Linked DNA regions of Nordella sp. HKS 07. The protein of the gene in region 3 interacts with the protein of the main gene of each other region in a pairwise test. Links are inferred from orthologs where the notes say so. Each region holds a gene or a part of one and is shown on either strand. Other genes may lie near its edges.

The links.
Region 1: the proteins of dnaE (region 3) and G5V57_RS30580 interact in binary tests that used the Escherichia coli proteins (3 or more experiments, as listed by UniProt). The link is inferred for Nordella sp. HKS 07 from one-to-one orthologs.
Region 2: the proteins of dnaE (region 3) and dnaQ interact in binary tests that used the Escherichia coli proteins (3 or more experiments, as listed by UniProt). The link is inferred for Nordella sp. HKS 07 from one-to-one orthologs.

The regions. Positions count from the first base shown.
Region 1 is NZ_CP049258.1:6,448,346-6,455,422, reverse strand. The notes cover bases 1,643-4,618. They hold G5V57_RS30580 (pyridoxal phosphate-dependent aminotransferase), read right to left. Parts: upstream 3,750-4,618; coding sequence 2,535-3,749; downstream 1,643-2,534. Other genes in these bases: G5V57_RS30570 (FAD-binding oxidoreductase), read right to left, coding at 4,452-4,618; G5V57_RS30575 (hypothetical protein), read left to right, coding at 4,050-4,418; G5V57_RS30585 (hypothetical protein), read left to right, coding at 1,643-2,545. Also shown: G5V57_RS30590 (efflux RND transporter permease subunit), read left to right, coding at 1-804; more of G5V57_RS30585, read left to right, coding at 1,502-1,642; more of G5V57_RS30570, read right to left, coding at 4,619-5,762; G5V57_RS30565 (TRAP transporter substrate-binding protein), read left to right, coding at 5,957-7,077. UniProt on the Escherichia coli protein: Shows aminotransferase activity with methionine and histidine as substrates, and to a lesser extent also with phenylalanine.
Region 2 is NZ_CP049258.1:2,362,530-2,369,496, forward strand. What follows is about bases 2,570-5,435. They hold dnaQ (DNA polymerase III subunit epsilon), read left to right. Parts: upstream 2,570-3,589; coding sequence 3,590-4,282; downstream 4,283-5,435. Other genes in these bases: G5V57_RS11020 (shikimate dehydrogenase), read left to right, coding at 2,570-2,987; coaE (dephospho-CoA kinase), read left to right, coding at 2,984-3,574; secB (protein-export chaperone SecB), read right to left, coding at 4,372-4,932; G5V57_RS11040 (FxsA family protein), read right to left, coding at 5,010-5,360. Also shown: hemE (uroporphyrinogen decarboxylase), read right to left, coding at 1-365; G5V57_RS11010 (pyruvate, water dikinase regulatory protein), read left to right, coding at 752-1,564; G5V57_RS11015 (nucleoside triphosphate pyrophosphatase), read left to right, coding at 1,561-2,148; more of G5V57_RS11020, read left to right, coding at 2,145-2,569; G5V57_RS11045 (Tim44/TimA family putative adaptor protein), read left to right, coding at 5,583-6,296; G5V57_RS11050 (murein transglycosylase A), read left to right, coding at 6,342-6,967. UniProt on the Escherichia coli protein: DNA polymerase III is a complex, multichain enzyme responsible for most of the replicative synthesis in bacteria. The epsilon subunit contain the editing function and is a proofreading 3'-5' exonuclease.
Region 3 is NZ_CP049258.1:5,910,148-5,918,247, reverse strand. The notes cover bases 1,657-5,655. They hold dnaE (DNA polymerase III subunit alpha), read right to left. Parts: upstream 5,304-5,655; coding sequence 1,857-5,303; downstream 1,657-1,856. Other genes in these bases: soxR (redox-sensitive transcriptional activator SoxR), read right to left, coding at 5,369-5,655; G5V57_RS27845 (GFA family protein), read right to left, coding at 1,657-1,836. Outside these bases: G5V57_RS27855 (DUF2339 domain-containing protein), read right to left, coding at 1-813; G5V57_RS27850 (cupin domain-containing protein), read right to left, coding at 881-1,333; more of G5V57_RS27845, read right to left, coding at 1,348-1,656; more of soxR, read right to left, coding at 5,656-5,824; G5V57_RS27830 (hypothetical protein), read left to right, coding at 5,917-6,306; G5V57_RS27825 (hypothetical protein), read left to right, coding at 6,346-6,753; G5V57_RS27820 (ABC transporter ATP-binding protein), read right to left, coding at 6,759-7,445; G5V57_RS27815 (lipoprotein-releasing ABC transporter permease subunit), read right to left, coding at 7,442-8,100. UniProt on the Escherichia coli protein: DNA polymerase III is a complex, multichain enzyme responsible for most of the replicative synthesis in bacteria. This DNA polymerase also exhibits 3' to 5' exonuclease activity. The alpha chain is the DNA polymerase catalytic subunit.

The DNA.
Region 1 (7,077 bases), 540 kb from region 3 along the record:
CTCAGATTCGAGACTCCGCAGGCCGAGCTCATCATCGACAAGGACAAGGCCAACCAGCTCGGCATCCGCATGAGCGATGTCGGCGCCACCCTGGCCGTTCTGCTCGGCGGCAACAATGTCAACCGCATCAACATCCAGGGGCGATCCTATGAAGTGATCGCCCAAGTGCCTCGGGCGTTCCGCGGCTCGGCCGAGCGACTGCTCGATTACCGGGTGCGCACCACCTCGGGCGACATGGTGCCTCTCTCTTCCTTCATCTCGCTCGACCAGACGGTACAGCCCAACAGCCTTGCGACGTTTCAACAGCTGAACTCGGCGACTTTCCAGGGCGCACCTTTCCCCGGCCGCACCGTCGGCGAGGCGGTGGCGTTTCTGCAGCAGAAGGCGGCCGAGCATTTCCCGCAAGGCATGACCTACGACTTCCAGGGTGAAAGCCGGCAGTTCGTGACCGAGGGCAACACGCTCGCTTACACCTTCCTGTTCGCGCTGATCGTCATCTACCTGGTTCTCGCCGCCCAGTTCGAAAGCTTCCGCGACCCGTTCATCATCCTGATCGGCCTGCCGGCCTCGATGTTCGGCGCCTTGTTCTTCCTGTTCATATTGGGCGAGGTCAACGGCGCGACGCAGGGCCAGCTTGGGATCAATCTCGGCTCCGGCACGATCAACATCTATACCCAGATCGGCCTCGTGACGCTGATCGGCCTCATCTCGAAGCACTGGTGGTCGGGTGCGCTGCAAGCCTCAGGAAGAGCTGAGGCTACGGCGAGAGTTCTCGGCCATCAAAGGAAGTATACGACCGCCTGAAACCATTGGCGATACTGCGCCATGGTGGTGATGAAAAATGTTACTCCTCAATCTTGCTGGCGCCATTGCTCTGAAAAACAAAAATTCGACCGCATCGACACTAAGTCAAATATATGAAAGCGCGGCAATCAGCACGATATTAAAAAACGCGTTATCACGGTGCCGCCAGTGGTCTTACGCCCTCTATCTGAACGGCAACGTTACAGGAGCAATGGCTTTGCGGTGGTATCGGCCTGTGGAGCTGCCGAGATCGTCACTCAGGCTAAACAGCGTTACCTATTCATGGAGGCCAGACGGCAAGCCGAGAAACGTGTTATGACAATGATGTAGGCAAAAGGTTCACCACCAGGATCAAACAACTTTCCTGCAGAAGCCGAAATCTGAGCTCGCTACTGTAAGCGCGGTGTGCCTCTCGAGTGCAGTGACCGCGTGAATCACGATCTGGCAGGTCAGAAACCTATCAAATGCTAGTGCGTTTGAGGAATGAAGTTGCCGGATCAGCATCCTTTGCAGCCTAACAAGCAATATATTTTCAACTGCCATTTTGGGATGCATGAAGCCGACATACTGTGCACTGAAATGCCTCCCATCATTTTGAGACGAGGCTGAAAATGAAATGCTGTATCACAACATACCAGATAATATTACTCTGTATGGGTGGATCTGGCTGAAACTGTAAAAGGGCGGCTTCCGAACCTTGCCGATCCGTCTTGGACACTTCGCCGACGGTCTGTTCGTGGTGAAAGCCCGGGATGACAATGTCGATATTCTGGGCGCTAAGCTCGTTGCCGTCGACGGACGCCCGGTCGAGGGATTGCTGGTCGAGCTCAGGAACTTCATCGGCGGCGCAGACACCCTGTTCGCCAATCATGTGCCACGTCTCCTCGTGTCGCCCGAACTGCTGAATGCGGCGGGGCTGGGCGACAACCCGGCCATGAGTCGCCTGCGCCTGCGTCTTGCGGACGGGACAGAGGTCGAACGCACTTTGTCCGGCGGCAAGCCGGAGGCGCCGCCGCGAAAGAACTATTGGCCGGTACGTGACCTCAGTCCGATTCCGATCGCCACCAATGATGACGGCTGGCCGCATGTCCTCAGCCGCTGGCGAGTGCCGGCCTATCTCTCACGACCCGACCAGGCCTATTGGCATGAGATACCGGCCGGCAGCGGGTTTCTGTACATGCAGCTGAATCGCATCAAGAACGCCTGGCCTGAGCCTCTCGCCACCTATCTGGATGGCGTGCTCGGGGAGATCAAGACGAAAGGCGTCAAGGACGTCGTGGTCGATCTGCGCTTCAATCGGAGCGGCAATTACGTGCTGGCGGCGGATTTTACCCGCAGGCTTGCCAGGACGGTGCCCGAGGACGGCCGCATCTTCATCCTCTCCGGGACCAACACTTATGCTGCCGGCATCGCCATGCTGGCTCGGCTCAAATACTTCGCGGGCGCGCGCGGGCTCCAGATCGGCGGCCCCCCGGGCGATCGCGGACAATTCTGGGCGGATGGAGGCCGCACGGTGCTGCCCAACTCGAAAATACCCGTGCGCTACGCCACTGCTTTTCATGACTGGGAGAAGGGCTGCGGCCTTTCCGATATCGGGCATTGTTTCTTGTTCAACTACGCCTATGGCGTAGCTCCCGGTTCGCTCGATCCGCAAGTAGAGGCGCCGCTAACCTTCGCAGACTACCTGGCGGCGCGCGACCCGGCGATGGAAGAAGTACAGAGGCGGATCGCTATGCCGTAAGGCGGCCCAGTCCTTCGCTGAAACGGGCTAGGGCCTTCTCGAGTTCCACTTCGCCGGTGGCGAAGGAGAGCCTGATGCAGTTGGGATCGCCGAAAGCCGAACCCGGCACGGTCGCTACGCCATGCTCATCGAGGAGCCAGTCGCAGAGCACGTCGACACTGTCCATCACGTGATTGCCGACCTTGCGGCCGAGGAAGGCGCCGACATTGGGGAAGGCATAGAACGTTGCGGGAATGGGAGCGAGCTTCAGGCCCGGAATCGCGGAAAGCGCCTTGACCACCATGTCGCGGCGCGTCTCGTAGCGTTGCCGCATCTTCTCGACATCGTCGCGCGGCGCCGACAGTGCGGAGAGCGCGGCATGCTGTACGAAGGAATTGGCCCCGGCGGTAAGGCCGCTCTGGAGCCTGGCCATGGCGACAGCGAGCGGGGCGGGGCCTGCCGAATAGCCGAGCCGCCAGCCCGTCATGGCGAAGCTCTTGGAAAAGCCGTTTACCGTGACCGTACGTTCGCGCATGCCGGGCAGGCTCGCAAAGGACGTCATCTTGCCGTCGAACAGAATGTATTCGTAGATCTCGTCCGAGAGCACCATCAGGCGGGGATGGCCTTTGACGACCTCGGCCAGAGCGTCGAGCTCGGCCCGGCTCCATACCGCGCCGGTCGGATTGCTGGGCGAATTCAGCATCAGGAGCTTCGTCTTGTCGGTCAGCGCCGCGGCGATGCGGGCGGGCGGCGCCTTGAAATTCTCCTCGACGCCGGCCTTGAGGATGACGGGCACACCGCCCGCCAGGCGCACCGTGATCTCGTAGGAGACCCAATAGGGCGACAGGAGAATCACTTCGTCGCCCGGCTCGATCAAGGCGAGCACGGCATTGGCGATCGCCTGCTTGGCGCCATTGGCGATGACAATCTCGTTGGCGGCGTAATCGACCCCGTTTTCGTCCTTGAGCTTCCTCGCCAGCGCCTGGCGCAGTTCGGGTATGCCGGCGACCGGCGAATAATGGGTGAGGCCCTTGCGCATGGCCTCGGTAGCTGCCGTCTGGATAAAAGCGGGCGTGTCGAAATCGGGCTCGCCGATTGTCAGGCTGGCGATATCCTGGCCTTTCGCCCGGAGCTCCCGGGCGCGTTGCGACATGCGCACGATGGCGCCCTCATCTGATTGGGCGGCGCGGCGGGCGAGCAGGGAGGAGACGTCGAATGGGGCCATGGTGGGCGCTCTATGCCACGGCACCGGAAAGAGGTCGAGGAGCCTCGCAAAAATGTCACAGTCTGCCCTTAGGGCCGGTTCGACTAGAGTGCCGGGCGGTCTCACGGAATCACCTCGGCGCTCTATCTCTTTGATTTTGCGCATCGGCCTGTCCGAGGACCGCACGCATGGTCGGGTCAAGCCCGACCACGAGCTTCTCGGGCCGATGCTCTAAATCGGTGTTTCTACTGAACCTCATTCCTGTACATAGAGGGCGAATACCCCTATATGCGCAGGCCTTCCCCGACATCCGGAACCGCCATGAAACTTACTGCGCCTGTGCTTGTTTGTGTGTCCGTCCTGCTCGCGGCCTGCTCCAGCAAGTCGAGCAATATCGATATCAACTCCGGCGGGCCGCGCAGCGTCCAGACGCAGTCACGCTCGGAGCCGATTTTCTACAACGGCAAGCATTACGCGCTGAACTACAGCTACAATGACGCCATGAAGGTCTTCGACATGAAAGTGTCAGGGACGACGACGCCGATGAAGCCCGACAGCCAGAAGGATGCGGTCAATATCGCTTCGTCCTCGCTCGGCTATTTCGCTTGTCCCGACGGTCAGAGAGGTCGCCTCGTCGGCGAGCCCAAATTCAACGGCGGCGTCTGGGCCCTGCAGGCGCGCTGCGGCTGAGCAAGTGCCCCGTAGTGCCGGGGATCCAGAGCTTCAGCCCAGGATGTTCCGATCGATCCAGTCACGGGTGCGGAAGTAGCGCCCAATCCACGGCACGAACCACGTATTGCCGTGATAGAGCGGGTGGGTGGGGAATTCCTCCTGATCGAAGGCGCAGATGCGGTTGACCCGACCGGCGATCTTGCGGCCGGTCTGGAAGCCCAGATAGCTGAGCATGGCGATGCCGGAGCCGTTGCAGCCGAGCGCGTAATGGAGATTGTCGAGCCTGCCCATATGCGGCATCTCGTCGAGCGTGAAGGCGACATTGCCGGTCCAGGCATGGGTGATGCGCGTACCTTTGAGCTGCGGATACCGGTCGAGCATGAAGCGGTAGAGGATGGGCGCCGTCTCGACCGGATCGGTCTGGCCGAATTTGGCGCGGCCGCCGAAAATGAGGCGCCTGCCGTCCGGCGACATGCGGAAATAGGTGAGCACGCGGCGTGTATCGGCGAAGGAACGGTTCTTCGGCGACAACGAGGCCGCGATATCGGGCGGCAGTTCCTCGGTGGCGATGATATAGGAACCCACCGGGACCAGGCGGCGCTTGAACTGCGGTGTTACATTGCCGGTATAAGCATTGGTGGCGATCACGACGTCGCCGGCCTTGACCGGGCCGCGTGGCGTCTCGACGGTCCATCCCGACGCCGATTGCACCAGACCCGTGACCGGCGTCTTCGCCGCGACCGGAATACTCCGCTTGCGGATCAAGTTGAGAAGGCCCTTGTAGTAAAGGGCAGGATGGATATGGGCAGCACGCTCGACCACCATGCCGCCCCGGTAATAGTCCGAGCCGATTTCCTCGCGCTGACGTTCTCGCGGCACGATATAGGCGCCTGATTGCGCGTCGGCATTGAGAGCCTGAACTTTCTTCTCCATGGCGCGGTAATGCGATTGGCACCAGGCGCCGAGGAAATATCCGGCTTTGGTCCAATGGCAGGCGATCTTCTCGCGCGTGATCAAGGTTTCGACATGGGCAAAGGCGTCGGCGGCGTCGTTGAGAAAGGGGACGGCCTCTTCGGCGCTCAATGGCCTGGCGACATAACGCTTTGAGACATTGACGCCGCCCGACACCATGCCGCCGTTGCGCGTCGAGGCGCCGAAACCCGGTTCGTTGGCATCGAGCACCAGGCAGTCAAGGCCTGCTTCATTGAGGGCGAGGGCGGCGGACAACCCGGCATAGCCGGCGCCGATGATGGCAACGCGGGTTTCCTTTGGCAGGTCGATGGGCGCCTGGGCTTCCGGCGCATAGGTCTCCCACCAGAAGGGGCGCGGCTTGAATTCGGGATGAAATATCTGTGATGGCATGGGGCTCACACGCGGCAGAAGGGGCGCCGACTATAACACTGGCTGTTTCCCAGTTCCAAATCAGCCACTTAAGGAAATGCGGGCGTATTCGACGTTAGTTGAATGACGCGGCAAGTTGCCTCACCCGTGTTTCTCCTGCACACTCCCCCACCAAACGCCCAAGCATAAGCAGGCGTCACCCGAGGAGGAACCCCATGCCCAAATCCCATATGTCCAAATCGCGCCGTCAATTCCTGGCGACCGGCACCGCCGCAACGGTCGCCGGAGCGGCCGCTCTGTCGATGCCCAATGTCGTCCGTGCCCAGGAAGCCGTTGTGTTCAAATTCCAGAGCACCTGGCCATCGAAGGACATCTTCCATGAATATGCGCAGGACTATGTGAGCCGCGTCAATGAGATGTCGGGCGGCCGCCTCAAGCTCGAACTGCTGCCGGCAGGCGCCGTCGCCAAGGCCTTCGAGCTGCAGGATGCGGTCATCGCCGGCACGCTCGATGGCGGTCATGGCGTGTGCGCCTATTGGTACGGCAAGCACAAGGCCTACTCGCTGTTCGGTACACCGCCGGCCTGGGGCTGGCGCGCCAATCAGATGGTCGGTTGGATGAAATATGGCGGCGGCCAGGCGCTCTATGAAGAACTCGTTCAGCAGGTACTTGGCCTCAATCTGGTCGGCTTCCTCACCGGGCCTATGCCGACCCAGCCGCTCGGCTGGTTCAAGAAGCCGGTCGAGAAGCCGGAAGACCTCGCCGGTCTGAAATACCGCACCGTCGGTCTCTCCGCCGACCTGTTCAAGGAAATGGGCGCGGCGGTAACCATTCTGGGCGGCGGTGAAATCGTGCCGGCGATGGATCGCGGCCTGCTCGAGGCGGCGGAGTTCAACAACCCTTCCTCCGACCGCGTTCTCGGCTTCCCGGATGTCAGCAAGGACTACATGTTGCAGTCCTATCATCAGGCGGCGGAATGCTTCGAGATCATGTTCAACAAGGCGAAATTTGACGCGCTGCCGGCGGATCTGCAGGCGATTCTCAAATACGGCGCGGAATCGGCCTCGGCCGATATGTCGTGGAAAGCCATGGACCGCTATTCCAAGGATCTCGAGGCGATGAAGGCGCACCAGGGCGTGAAAGTGCACCGCACGCCCGACGCCGTGCTGCAGGCGCAACTCGCCGCCTGGGATAAGGTGATCGCGGCGCAGTCGCAGGAGCCATTCTTCGCCAAGGTGGTCGAGTCGCAAAAGGCCTGGGCGAAGCGGGTCATCTCCCTCCAGTTCGACATGGAAGTCGACCAGAAGACCGCCTACGATCATTTCTTCAGCGCGTG
Region 2 (6,967 bases), 3.5 Mb from region 3 along the record:
TCGCAGACGAGACGTACTTCCTCCGCTTCATCGAGCGGCCGCAAGGCATTCACCCGGTCGGACCCGCTGACCTTCTCGACGACCGGCCCTTCGCCTTCCGCAAAGGCAAGACCCAGCCCCATCGCCTGCGGCACGACCAATATGTCGGCGAAGACGATCGCCGCGTCGACGTCGAAGCGCCGCAATGGCTGCAGCGTCACTTCCTTCGCGAGATCGGGCGCGTAACACAATTTGAGGAACGAACCCGCCTTGCCCCGCGTTGCCCGATACTCAGGCAAATAGCGGCCTGCCTGGCGCATGAACCAGACTGGACGCCTCGAAGGCTTTCTTCCTTTCAAGACGTCGAGCAGCGCTGAATGATTCATGAGTACATACCAATAGAATAGAATAGATGAGAGTCTGATTAGGATGCTGGGGGTCGAGAGTCATGAATACTGACCTTGTCCAGACTTTGCCAACCGGGACCTGTTATCACACTTTCCCAGTGCTGCTGAGGGAAACAGGCTGATGCAAAATACCGCATGTTTCTCAAAGAGTTGTGCTCTAAGTACGCGATATCGTCCACAGGTCATCAGGCTGATGTCAACAGCCGCGCCATTGTCCACAGAATAAGCGGGTGGGAATTCTTGCCGGGGAAATTGTGGATTACCCCACCAACAAAATGATAGAAACCTTTCCAAGGCCTTAACCGGCGCCCTTTATCCACAAGTGATCCCCGGCCTTCCCAGTGTCCTCGCCAAGATTTTTCCACATGCATCTGATCTCGGATGCGACGGGCGAAACGCTCAACACGGTGGCCCGCGCCGCCATGGCCTATTATGGCGACTATCAACCCGTCGAGCACATCTATGCCCTGGTGCGCACGTCCAAACAGCTCGCGCGTGCGCTGACGGAGATTGAAAGCCAGCCGGGAGTGGTCCTTTTCACGCTGATCGACACCGAGCTCAGGACCCAGCTCGAGAGAAGATGCGCCGAGCTCTCCATTCCCTGCATCTCGATCCTCGATCCGGTGATCGCCAGCCTCGCCCAATATCTCAATGCCCAGTCGCGTCCTCAGCTCGGCGGCCAGCATGCTCTCAACGCTGAATATTTTCGCCGCATAGACGCCTTGAACTTCACCATGCTCCATGACGATGGTCAGCATGCTGAGGATCTCGAGCAGGCCGATGTCATCTTGACAGGCATCAGCCGCTCTTCCAAGACGCCGACCAGCATCTATCTCGCCAATCGCGGCATAAAAACCGCGAATGTCCCGATCGTGCCCAATATCGCGCCCCCGAAAGAGCTCGAGACGGTCACCAGACCGCTCGTCGTGGGTCTCATCGCCAGTACCGAACGCATCGCCCAGATCCGCAAGCACCGGCTGCTGGCGATGAATGAACAGGGCGAGACCGACTATGTCGATCATGGCGCGATCGCGGCGGAGCTGTCACATATGCGCAGACTGTGCAGCCGCCATAATTGGCCGATCATCGATGTGACCCGCCGCTCGATCGAGGAGACCGCTGCCGCGATCATCAACCTGATGCGTGAGCGTCATGAGAAAGAGGACTCTAGTTCATGAAACTGGTTCTGGCCTCGACCAGCCGGATCCGAGGCGAACTTCTGGCCAAAGCCGGGCTTACTTTCGAAACGATTGCGCCGGATGTGGACGAAACGGAGCTGAAACGACACTCTCATGGGTTAAGTCCCGGAGATCTCGCCCAGAAACTGGCGGGCGCCAAGGCTGTTTCGGTGGCGAATCGAGTTTCTGGGGCACTGGTCATTGGCGCGGATCAGGTTCTCAATCTCGCCGGTAGGGCCTATGACAAGCCGGCCAGCGCAGAGGATGCCCGCCGCCAGATGACCGAGCTGCGCGGCCGCCGCCATATACTCGAAACGGCCTTGTGCTGCGCCCAGGATGGAAAGATCGTCTGGCAGACTCTGGGCCAGGCCACGTTGACGATGCGGTCCTTCTCAGACGGCTTTCTCGAGGACTACCTGGTGAAGGTGGGCGGCGATGTGACGACATCGGTCGGTGGCTACAAGCTCGAAGGTCTCGGTGCCCAGCTTTTCGAAAAGATCGACGGCGACTACTTCACCATACTGGGCTTGCCGCTGCTGCCGCTGCTGGATTTCCTGAGACGAAAAGGGGCCGTGCCGGTATGACCCGGAAAGCCTGTGTCATTGGATGGCCGATCAGCCATTCACGCTCACCGCTCATCCACGGCTATTGGCTGAAGCGCTATGGTATTGCCGGCAGCTATGAAAGGCTCCCGGTGAAGCCGGAGGAACTATCGGCTTTCTTCTCCAGCCTCATGGCTAATGGCCTCGCCGGCTGCAATGTGACTCTCCCGCATAAGGAAGCGGCCTTCCGCGCGGTGCGCACTGCCGATGCGGCGACCGCCCGGCTCAGTGTCGTCAATACGGTCTTTGCCCGCGACGGCGAATTATGGGGCACTAGCACAGATGGCGAAGGTTTCCTTGCGAGCCTCGCGGCCGGCCACCCCGGCTGGCGTGCCGCGGGGCAAAGCGTGGTCATACTCGGCGCCGGCGGGGCCACCCGCGCCCTTGTCGGAGCGCTCCTCGATGCTGGCGCCGGCCGGATTTTTATCGCCAACCGTACGCGCGCCAAGGCGGAAGAGCTGAAGCGCGATTTCGGATGCCGGGCGGAGCCGCATGACTGGGCCGAAGCGAGCGACCTGCTGCGCCATGCCGATCTCGTGATCAACACGACATCGCTCGGTATGACCGGCCAGCCGGCGCTCGAGATCGATCTCGGCAACCTGCCGAATACCGCTCTTGTCACTGACATCGTCTATACGCCGCTCGAGACCGATCTGCTCAAGCGCGCCGAGGCGCGCGGCAATCCGATCGTGCCCGGGCTCGGCATGCTGCTGCACCAGGCGGTCCGCGGCTTCGAATTGTGGTTTGGCACCCGCCCTGAAGTGACCGATGATCTCTATGACCTTGTCGCCCGCGATATCGATCCCGGATACCGGCGATGATCGTGATCGGCCTGACCGGATCGATCGGCATGGGCAAATCAGTGACCGCCGGGATGTTCGCCGGGGAAGGGATGCCGGTCTGCGACTCCGATGCGGTCGTGCACCGGCTCTACGACAAGGGTGGCGCCGCGGTGGCGCCCGTCGCCCGGGCTTTTCCGGATGTCATCACCGACGGCGCCATCGACCGGCAGAAGCTTGCCCGCCATCTCGGCCACAAGCCTGAGGATTTCACCAAACTCGAGGCGATCGTGCATCCGCTGGTGCGCGTCGAGCAGGAGAAATTCCTTGAGGATGCTCGAGAACGCAACGCCCCGCTCGCGGTTCTCGACATTCCCCTGCTTTTCGAGACCGGCCGTGATCGCGACGTCGACAGGATCGTCGTCGTCTCCGCGCCGGCCGATATCCAGCGCACCCGCGTACTCGCCCGGCCCGGCATGACGGAGCAGAAATTCGCGAGCATCCTGGCGCGCCAGCTGCCTGACGCCGAAAAGCGCGCCCGCGCCGATTTCATTGTGGACAGCGGCCGCGGTTTCGATCACGCCCGCGCCCAGGTCCGGCGTATAATTGCCGAGCTTTCCAAGGGCTGATTCGGGACAAAGAAGATGCGTGAGATCGTTCTCGACACCGAGACAACCGGCATTGAACACGCCAAAGGCCATCGCATCGTCGAGATCGGCGCCGTCGAGCTCATCAATCACATACCGAGCGGCAAGGTCTTCCATCACTATATCGATCCCGAGCGCGATATGCCGCCGGATGCCGAGGCCATCCACGGCCTGTCGACGCAATTCCTGAGAGGCAAGCCGGTCTTTGCCGCGATCGCCGACGAATTCATCGCCTTCATCGACGGCGCCAGCCTCATCATCCACAATGCCGCCTTCGACGTCGGCTTTCTCAATGCCGAGCTCGCGCGCGTGAAGGGGCCGGCGATCCTGCCCGAGCGCGTCATCGACACGCTGGGGCTGGCGCGCCAGAAGCATCCCATGGGCCCAAACAGCCTCGATGCCTTGTGCAAACGCTATGGCATCGACAACTCGAAGCGCGAGAAGCACGGCGCCTTGCTCGACTCGGAACTGCTGGCCGATGTCTATCTCGAACTGATCGGCGGCCGCCAGGCGGCGCTGTCGCTCTCCGCCATCTCGGTCAAGACACGCACCGCGATGACCCCTCAAGGTCTTGTGCGGGCGAGGCCCAGTCCGCTGCCGAGCCGGCTCACCGAAGCTGAAATAGCGGCGCACCAAGCGCTCCTCGCCGAGATCGGCGAGAAGGCGCTGTGGAACGAGATTCTGAACTGATATTCAGTCTACGGACTGATCTTGTCCGCTGCGCCCCGTCTCCCGCCGCTGGCAGGAGAGGGAAAATATGCCGAGGCGATCCGGGCGGATCAGACCGCGGCTTGCGCCTGAGCGGCCATGCGCTTCTGATACATGCCGGCGAAATCGATCGGGTCGAGCATCAAGGGCGGGAAGCCGCCATTGCGCGTCGCATCGCCGAGGATCTGGCGGGCGAAGGGGAACAGCATGCGCGGGCATTCGATGAGCACCGCCGGATGCAACATGTTCTGCGGAAAGTTCTCGAGCCTGAACACACCGGCGTAGAGGATCTCCGCAGCGAAGACGACCTTGCTCTCCGCGGTAGCCTTGGCGTCGATATGCAATTCGACCTCGAAGTCATTCGGCGCCAGGTTGCGGGCATTCACATTGATCGAGATGCTGATTTCGGGCTGCGCCTTTTGCGGGGCGAGCGAGCCCGGCGCGTGCGGGTTCTCGAAGCTCAGATCCTTCAGATACTGGCCGAGAATACGCATCGACGGCTGACCACCTTCCTGCGGCGCGGCGGCCTCGAGATCGATCGTGCCGGTTTCCGGCGCGGCGACCGCTTCAGGGGCCTCGTCGTCATGCGCGCCGCCATTGGTGGCGGCCGGTTGCTTGGGCGTCTTGGCCATGGACTGTCGTGCCTTTCGTGAAGGATGATGGGCCGCCAGCTATCATAAATGGCCGACGACCCGCAAGCTTTACGGCACTACCGGTTCCAGGGCGACGGGTTGTCCTGATCAGGGCGCGGCAACCGCTCGTCGATGATTTCAACCGCCTCGCCGTCGATCACCACCGTACCCCGTCGCGTCTGGGCGCCCGGCCGGATAAAGCGGCGTCCGATGATCCGCTGCACGAAGGGCAGCAGCAAAAGAACAGCCGCCGCGTCCGACAGGAGACCGGGCAGGATGAACAGGATTCCGGCGAAAAACCCCAGGATTCCGCCAAGCGCCGCGTCCGTGCCGGTCTGGCCGCTGCGGCTGGCCTGGGCGATTTCCTTCAGCGATTTGACCCCGGTATGGCGGATGGTCACACCGCCCGCCACAAAGCCCAGTATCACCGCCAGGAGGGGGAAACCACGCGCCGAACCATTGCCCGGTCTTAACCAGCAGGAAGAGCTCCAGAAGGCCGAGCGCAAAAAGGACAAAAAATATGGTTCTGATCACCTGAAACCTGTAGGAACTGAAAAGGCGGCGGACTTTGGTCCGCTCCCAAGCCCCCCTATATAAGGGGGCGACGACAGTGACTTCAATTTGTGCCAGACGAAAGACCCGCCGAAATGATGAATCAGGCTTTTGATCCACTCAATTTGCTGATCCTTGCGATTGCAGTGGTGGTCATTCTGCGCCTGCGCTCGGTCCTCGGCAAACGGACCGGCAACGAGCGGCCGCCTTTCGATCCCTATGCCGCTCAGCGCCGCGCTGAAAAGCCGCAACCGAACGGCAATGTCATCAATATGCCGCAGCGCGACAACGCCCCCGACAATCCCGTGCTGGACAAGCCGGCTGAACCTGTCTGGTCGGGCTATGCTGAGGCCGATTCCAATGTCGCCAAGGGCCTGGAGAAGATCGCCGCCGCCGACAGCCAGTTCTCGACCCAGATATTCGTCGACGGCGCCAAGGTCGCCTATGAGATGGTGGTGACCGCCTTCGCCCAGGGCGATCGCCAGTCGCTCAAGAATCTCCTCTCGCGTGATGTCTATGAAGGCTTCGCCAAAGCGATCGAGGAGCGCGAAAAGGTCGGCAATGTGCTCGAATCGCGCTTCGTCGGCATCGACAAGACGGACGTCGTTGGTGCTGATATGAAGGGCAAGAAGGCCACGATCACCATCCGTTTCCTCGCCGAGTTTATCTCGGCAACGCTCAACAAGGCGGGCGAGGTCATCGAGGGTGATCCGAAGCAGGTGCGCGAGGTCACCGATGTGTGGACCTTCGAGCGCGACACCGGCTCGCGCGATCCCAACTGGAAACTCGCGGCCACGGACGAGACGGGCTGATAGCGTATCGGCCTAAAACGTGTGAAGCGGTTTTCGGAAAAGCCGATGCGCCAAAAAACCAACATGCGCCGGCTCTTGAGTTCGGCGCTGCTTTTGGTCATGTCATCGATCATGAGCGCCGCGGCCTCTCCGATTCTCGAGCCGACCTCCTTCGACCGTATCGCCGGCTGGAGTGAGGCCGATCATCGGGCTGCGCTCGCCACCTTCAAGCGTTCCTGCGCCGAAATCGAGGCGACTGGCCATGCCTTCCGGCGCAAGGTCGCCTATGGCGGCACCAGGCGCGACTGGCTCGCTGTCTGCTCCACGCTGACTGCGGGCAGTGATCCGCGCGCCTTCTTCGAGGCGGCGTTCACGCCGCTGATCGTGCATGATCCGGCGCGGCCCGAGGGCCTGTTCACCGGCTATTACGAGCCCGAGGCGGAAGGCAGTCTGACGCCCGGCGGCGCGTATAAGGTGCCGGTCTATGCCCGGCCCGCCGATCTCGTCGCCTTCGATCAGCGTGCCGCCAAGCGCCTGGGCCTCGCCTATGGCCGCCTGGTCGACGGCAAGCCGCAGGGCTATTTCACCCGCCGCGAGATCGAGGAGGGCGCGCTCAAGGGCCAGGGCCTCGAGCTCGTCTGGCTCAAGGATTGGGCCGACGCCTTCTTCATTCAGGTTCAGGGCTCGGGCCG
Region 3 (8,100 bases):
GGCGAGAAGACCGATGATCGCGACGATGGGCGAATGGAGTGCCGCCAGCACGAAAGCGACCAGCGCCACCACGGCGAGGCCGATGAAGGTGGCGCCTGGACTCAGCAGGTCCAGCAACGCATAGGCGGCATAGATGCTGGCGAAGCAGATGAAGAGGCCGGCGCTGACCAGGGCGCCTGGCACATAATCGGGCTTGAGCGCCGCAATTTCCTTCTGCACCGGGCGCCGGCGCAGCCATTCGCCGGCCAGCGTCAAGGCGACGCCGAGGACAAGCCCGGCCATGGCGCGCATCGCCGGTGTCAGCAGCGCATTCTCGATCGAGTATTTGATGAGGAAGATGCCGGCGAGCACGAGCGCGACAGCGCCAAGCCAGACGAGCCAGCGCGACGTGAGTCGTTCCTCGATGCCGGCACGCGGTTGCGCGGGCGGTGGAGGCGGCGGTGGCGCCGCCGCAGCGATGGCCTCGCCCTCGGGTGGCGAGTCGGCGGCGGCGTCGACACTCTCGCCCTCCTGCGCACGCCTGGCTTGCGACCAGACCCTGCCTGGACGCGCGGCGGCTTCAGGGGCAGCAACCTCTGGCGCGGGGGCCTCGGTCACGATCTCAGGGACTACCGCCTCTGGCGCCATAGTCTCGGCGGGCGCCGCCGCGGGAGGCGCGACGCCCGTTTCATATTGAGCGAGCTTGGTCTCCAGCAGTGCCAGCCTCCGCCGGAGATCGCCGGAACGGGAGAGCGCTACGATGGAGAGGATGAGCGGGGTGAAGAATATCACCACCAGCGCGAGAATCAGGAGGCCAATGAGATCGTCGAACATCGAATCAGGAGTCTACCCGAAAAACTGACGCGCCGGTCCAGTTGACAATTGCTTGTCGCCTGATTCGTTATTCGTTGGCTTCGGGCGGCAGGAAGTCGACCTCATGGGCGGCGGAGATCTTCACCGCCTCGACCGGGTCGGCGACATTATGGAGATTGTCGAAGAGCTTTTCGAGCATCCGCGCCGGGGAGACCCAGAACAGCGCCCGGGCCGGCTTGTCGGACTTGTTGAAATAGCCATGCGGGATGCCGCGCGGCATGCGCACCAGATCACCCGTTTTCGCCTTGAACCATTTGCCGTCGAGCTTGAGATCGAGCTCCCCCTCCTGGACCAGGATGAATTCGTCCTGGCTCGGATGAACATGCACCGGCACGAACTGCCCGGGCATGCTGTTGGTCTCGAAAGCGAAAGTCGAATCGCATACCGCCTTCGGGAAGTAGAGCTGACCCAGGATGTTCCAGCTCTTGCCGCCGAAGCCGGTGCCGTTCGCGGTGATGCCCTTCTCCAGATCCTGCGCCATCGCTTATCTCCCTGTCATTTTCCTGGCCCCAATATAGCTTCCCGCCGCTTGAGGCTATCCGGCGGCCATTCCTTTTCCATGTCGTAGTAGATCTCGAAGGCGCGGGCGTGGTCCGGCAATCGCACCCACGGCAACTTCGAGCGCGTGAAGATATGGGCATCGGGCGTGAGCGCCGCCGGATCGTCGAGCGTGCCGACACGCAGAAAGCGCAAACCGGGCCGCCGACCATAGTCGCCCCACAAGGCGATGCGGCAGTCCGGACAGCGATAGATGTCATGCGGCCGGCCGCTGTCGGTCGGCACGGACACCGCTTCCGGCGTTCCACGCAGGACTTCGATCCGGTCCATCTCGGTGAGTGCGTTGATCACGAAGGCGCTGCCCGTCTGGCGCTGGCAGTCCCGGCAATGGCAGCAGTTCACGAACATCGGCGGCATCGCCAGGCGATAGCGGATCTTGCCGCAGGCGCAGCCACCTTCCAGATAGTCAGGCGAAGTTGCGGTCATGGCCGCTTCTCCTCACTCCATCACAGATCCTGCACGTCGATCACGCCGGAGATCGCCTTGATGGCGCCCTTGATCTGCGGCGTCACGGTGAATTTGTTGCCGAGCACCATCTCGACTTCCCTGCCCCGATCCATCTGCAGCACCAGCCGGACCGGCGCCTTGCCGCCATTGGTCAGGCGCTGGGCGATGGAATCGATAGGTTTGGCATCCCGGAGGAAGATCGTCAGCCCCGAGGTGATCTGGGCTGCGGCACGCTCGATATCCTCGACGCCCTGAAGCCGCAGCCGCACCTCCTCGCCGTCGACATCGGCCTCGACGCGGGCGATCACCGCCTTGCCGGGCTCGAGCAAATCGCGCGTGACGGCCAGTGTGTCGGAGAAGCAAATCGTCTCGAACTGGCCGGTCGGGTCGGAGAACCCGACGAAAGCAAATTTGTTGCCGGACTTGGAGCGGCGCTCCTGGCGATGGGTGACGGTGCCGGCGAGCTTCGCCGCGGTGGCCCCCTTGGTCAGCGCCTTGGCGTGGAATGACGTCCAGGTGTCGACGCCCATGCGTGTGAGCCGCGTCATATAATCGTCGAGCGGATGGCCGGAGAGATAGAAGCCCACCGCCTCGAATTCCTGGGTGAGACGGTCCATGGGCAGCCAGCCCTCGCGCGCCGGCAATGCGACATCCTCCTTGCGGCCCGACCCCTGGCCGAAGAGATCATGCTGACCGGCCTCGGCTTCCGCCGTGGTGCGGTTGGCCATGGCAAGAATGGCGTCGACACCATCGAAGACCTGCGCACGGTTCGGCTGCAATTCATCGAAAGCGCCCGCCTTGACCAGGCTTTCGAGGGCGCGCCGGTTCAGCATATGGGCATCGATGCGGCGCGCGAAATCGCCAAGCGTCGTGTACGGCCCTTCCGCTTCGCGCTTCTCGACCAGATGCTGGATGGCGCCCGAGCCGACGTTCTTGAGAGCTGAGAGCGAATAGAGGACCGCCTGATCCTTCACCGCGAAATCGACCTGCGACTGGTTGATCGAGGGCGGCACGATCTTGACGCCGATGCGCTGCGCCTCCTGGCGGAAGACCTGCAGTTTGTCGGTATTGCCCATATCGAGCGACATCGAGGCGGCGAGGAATTCGACCGGGTGGTTCGCCTTCAGATAGGCCGTCTGGTAGCTGATATAGGCGTAAGGTGCGGAGTGCGATTTGTTGAATCCGTATTCGGCGAATTTCGCGCAGGCGTCGAAAATGTTGCTGGCGACTGTGGCATCGATGCCGCGCTCGACCGCGCCTTTGAGGAAGTGTTCGCGCTGCGCATCCATCTCCGACTTGATCTTCTTACCCATGGCGCGGCGCAGAAGATCGGCCTGCGCCAGCGTGTAGCCGGCAAGGTCCTTGGCGATCTGCTGCACCTGCTCCTGATAGGTGATGACGCCGAAAGTCTCCTTCAGGATCGGCTCGAGCGCGGGATGCATGTATTCGAGCGGCTCGCGGCCGAGCTTGCGGGCGCAATAGAGCGGGATATTGGCCATCGGACCCGGACGGTAAAGCGCCACGAGTGCGATCAGGTCCTCGAAGCGGTCGGCGCGCATCTGGCGCACCGCATCGCGCATGCCAGCACTTTCCAGCTGGAACACGCCGACCGTGTCGCCCTGGCCCAGCATCTGGAAGGTAGGCAGGTCATCGAGCGGGATCTTGTTGGCGTCGAAATCGGGAATGCGCTGGCGGATGAGCCTCTGCGCCTTGTCGATGATAGTAAGGGTCTTGAGGCCGAGGAAGTCGAACTTAACGAGGCCCGCCTTCTCGACATATTTCATGTTGAACTGGGTGGCGGGGATCGATGAGCGCGGGTCGCGATAGAGCGGCACCAGCTCCTCAAGCGGCCGGTCGCCGATCACGATGCCGGCGGCATGCGTCGAGGCGTGCCGGTAAAGGCCCTCGAGCTTGAGGCCGATCTCCAGCATGGTGCGAACCGTGGTGTCCTTGTCGCGCTCCTCCTTGAGGCGCGGCTCGCCGTCGATCGCCTGCGCCAGCGACACCGGATTGGCCGGGTTCATCGGGATCATCTTGCTCAGGCGGTCGACCTGGCCGTAGGGCATCTGCAGCACGCGACCGACGTCGCGACAGACGGCGCGCGCCTGCAGCTTACCGAATGTGATGATCTGGGCGACGTGATCCTTGCCGTATTTGTTCTGGACGTAGTCGATCACCTCATCGCGCCGGTCCTGGCAGAAATCGATATCGAAGTCCGGCATCGAGACGCGGTCGGGATTGAGGAAGCGCTCGAAGAGGAGCTTGAAGCGCAAGGGATCGAGATCGGTGATGGTGAGCACATAGGCGACGAGCGAGCCCGCACCCGAACCACGGCCCGGCCCCACCGGGATACCTTTCGATTTCGCGTATTTGATGAAGTCCGAGACGATCAGGAAGTAGCCCGGATATTTCATCTTGATGATGACTTCGAGCTCGAATTCGAGACGCTGCTTGTAGTCGTCCTCGTTGTAGCCTTCCGACAGGCCGCGTTCCTTGAGCCGGTTGGCGAGGCCGTCGAAAGCCTGGCGGCGCAATTCCTCCGCCTCGTCGCCTTCGCCGTAGCGCGGCAGGATCGGCTTCTGCGACCCGACCTTGAAGGCGCAGCGCCGGGCGATCTCCACCGTCGAGGCGATCGCTTCCGGAATGTCGGCGAAGAGCGTCGCCATCTGCCTGGGCGACTTGAAATAGTGCTCAGGCGTCAACCGGCGCCGGTCTTCGGCGGCGACGACCTCACCCTCGGCGATGCAGATCAGCGCATCATGGGCGGCATAGTCGTCGAGCTTGGCGAAGTATGGCTCGTTGGTCGCGACGAGCGGCAACTCCAGCTCGTAGGCGAGATCGATGAGGCCGGGCTCGGCGAGTTGCTCATTCTCGGTGCCGTGACGCTGCAATTCGACATAGAGCCGGTCGCCGAAAGTCTTGGCGAGCTCCTCCATGCGGGTACGCGCCACGTGCTGCTGCCCCTGGACGAGCGCTTCGTTCACCGGACCGTCGGGCCCGCCGGTCAGGCAGATGAGGCCGCCTGAATGAGCGGCCAGATATTCCATGCTCAGATGCGGCTCGGCCGTGTCGGGCGTATCGAGATAGGCCCGGCTCGTGAGCTTCATCAGGTTGCGATAGCCCGCCTCGTCCTTGGCGAGGAGCGCCAGACTCGGCAATTTGCGCAAGCCTGTGCGCTGGCGGTGCACCGCGTCGGGCGACGGCTCCTCGCAGGCGACCTTGAGCGTGCAACCGATGATCGGCTGGATGCCCTTCTCGCTCAGAGCGTCGGAGAATTCGAGCGCGCCGAACAGATTGCCGGTGTCGGTGATGGCGAGCGCGGGGCTCCCCATCTCCTTCGTGAGCCCCGCCATCTGCTTGATATGCAAGGCGCCTTCCGCCAAGGAATAGGCGGAATGGGTGCGCAGATGGATGAAGGTCACGCTGGATTTCGACTCGTCCGACATGGTCCGACCCTAGCGCGGGATGAGAAAAAGTGGGTACCGGTTTTTCGCAAGAATCCCACGCTAAATCAGGCGCCGCTCTCTTCGCCTTCGCCGACCCAGAAGCGCGGGCCCGGTCCCGACAGGCCGGCCTTGTCGGCGGGATTCACGAGCTTGCACAGCTCGAGCGAAAGACAGCCGCAGCTGATGCATTTGGCGAGGCCGGCCTTCAGACGCTCAAGCTCGGCGATGCGCTGGTCGATGCGATCGGCCCAGGGCTCCGACAAACGGGCCCAATCGCGCCCCTTGGGCACGTGATCGCTGGGTAGCTTGTCGAGCTCGATGCGAATCTCCTCGAGGGTCATGCCGAGGCGCTGGGCGAAGACGATGAAGGCCAGGCGCCGCAGGGTCGGCCGCCGGAAGCGGCGATGGCCGGATCCCGCTCTCTCCGAGGTGATGAGCCCGCGTTCCTCATAGTAGCGCAAGGCCGAGGCCACCACGCCACTACGCTTGGAAATCTGGTTGATGGTCAGAAGGCTGTCCATGCCCTGTCCCTAACGCAATTGGCGCTTGACTTCAAGTTCACTTGAACTTGTAGAAACAGATTCGACAACACGCCCCTGTTTCGGAGAAGCCGATGTTCGACCCGCGGAAGGTACAGAAATTCAACAGCGCCAGCCCTCGCGACTGGCACACATGGTCCGGCATGTCGCTCGCCGATGTGATCGATGAAGACGCTTCGGCGGCGAAGCTCGACGCGGTCGGCTTCCTGCGCGCGCCCGCGGGCGCCATCAGCAGTTTCAAATTTCTCTATGACGAGGTCCTGGTGGTCACGCGGGGCCGCTGTGCGCTGCGCGGCCTGGACAGGCTGATCGTCGCCACGCCCGGGGAGGCGCTCTATGTGCCGGCGGGCACCTCAGGAACCATCGAGGCCATAGACCCGCTGGAGCTAGTCTATGTGGCGGTCTCCCCATTGGGGAAGCTCAGCCCTGAGATGAAGCACGCACTCCTCACGGCCGCCGCATAATTCCATCGCAATCCCAAAGCACGAACGAGGACAAGTTTCATGCCAAGACAACAATTCGACCCCACTCTTATCCAGCTCTTCACCGCCGAAACGGCCCGCGACTGGATGGAGTGGTCGGGCTTCGCGCTCGCCGATGTCGTCAATGAAGACGAAACGCCCGCCGCCAAACTGGGCGCGGTCGGCTTTGTCAAAGCCCCAAAGGGCGCCAGGAGCGATTTTGATTTCCCTTATGACGAGGTGGTGATCGTCACCAAAGGCCGTTGCCGGGTACGCAGCATGTCGGGCGTCGTCACGGCGGGTCCCGGTGAAGTGATCTACCTTCCGGCGCATCTTGCCGGCACATTCGAGGCGGCGGATGATCTCGAGCTGGTCTATGTCGCCTCATCGCCCTATGGCGAGGCCAACCGCGCGATCAAGGCGCAACTTCTGGCTGCGGCCCGCCAATAAGCCGCCTATTCCGGCTGAAGCCGCCCGTCCTCGAGCCGAACAAGGCGGGTCATGCGGCGGGCGAGCTCGATATTGTGGGTCGCGACCAGAGCGCCCACCCCCTCCTCCGCCACGACGCGCAGGAATTCGCCATGCACGTAGTCCGCCGTCTTGGGATCGAGATTGCCGGTCGGCTCATCGGCAAGAAGAAGCAGCGGCCGGTTGGCCAAGGCGCGCGAGATGGCGACACGCTGCTGCTCGCCGCCCGACAATTCGGCAGGACGATGCTCCAGGCGGGCGCCGAGACCGAAACGATCGAGCAGATCCTTGGCGCGCTTCTCCGCCGCCTCCTTCGAGGCGCCGCTGATCAATTGCGGCATCATGACATTTTCGAGCGCCGAGAATTCCGGCAGCAGATGATGGAATTGATAGACGAAACCGATGCCGACGCGCCGGATGCGTGTGCGCGCATTGTCGTCGAGCTTGGTGCAGTTCTGGCCGGCGACATAGACCTCGCCCGCCGTCGGGGCCTCGAGGAGGCCGGCTATATGGAGAAGCGACGACTTGCCCGAGCCCGACTGGCCAACCAGCGCCACGATCTCTCCGGCATCCACCTTGATGCTGGCGTCGAGGAAGACGTCGAGCCGGCGCTCGCCTTCCGAAAAGGAACGCGCGACATGGCGAAGTTCAAGGGCTGGCTTCAAATCGCTCATTCGTACCGCAAAGCCTCGACCGGATCGAGGCGTGCGGCGCGCCAGGAGGGATAGAGTGTCGCCGCGAAGGAGAGCACCAGCGACATGAGGACGATGCCGATCGTCTGCCTCAGGTCCATGTCGGCCGGAAGCTGCGAGAGGTAATAGAACTCGGGCGAGAAGAGCTCGGTGCCCGAAAGCCAGGAGATGAACTGGCGGATGCTCTCGACATTGAGGCAGATGAGGAGACCGAGAATGAACCCGGCCAGCGTGCCGGCGACGCCGATTGCCGCCCCGGTCATGAAGAAGATGCGTTGGACGCTCGCCGCCGAGGCGCCCATGGTGCGCAGGATCGCGATGTCGTGGCCCTTGTCCTTCACCAGCATATAGAGACCGGAAATGATGTTGAGGGCGGCGACGAGAATGATCATCGTCAGCACCAGGAACATCACATTCCGCTCGACCGCGAGAGTACTGAAAAAGGCCTGGTTGCGCTGCTGCCAGGTCTGGACGTCGATGCCTGGCCCCGCCGCGTCGAGCAGCGCCGGCTTCATCTCGGCGATCGCCTCGGGATTGTCGACGGTGACCTCGATGGCGGACACGGCGTTTTCGGTGACGAAATAGTCCTGCGCCTCGGCGAGCGGCATGTAGATGACGCTCTGATCATATTCCGACA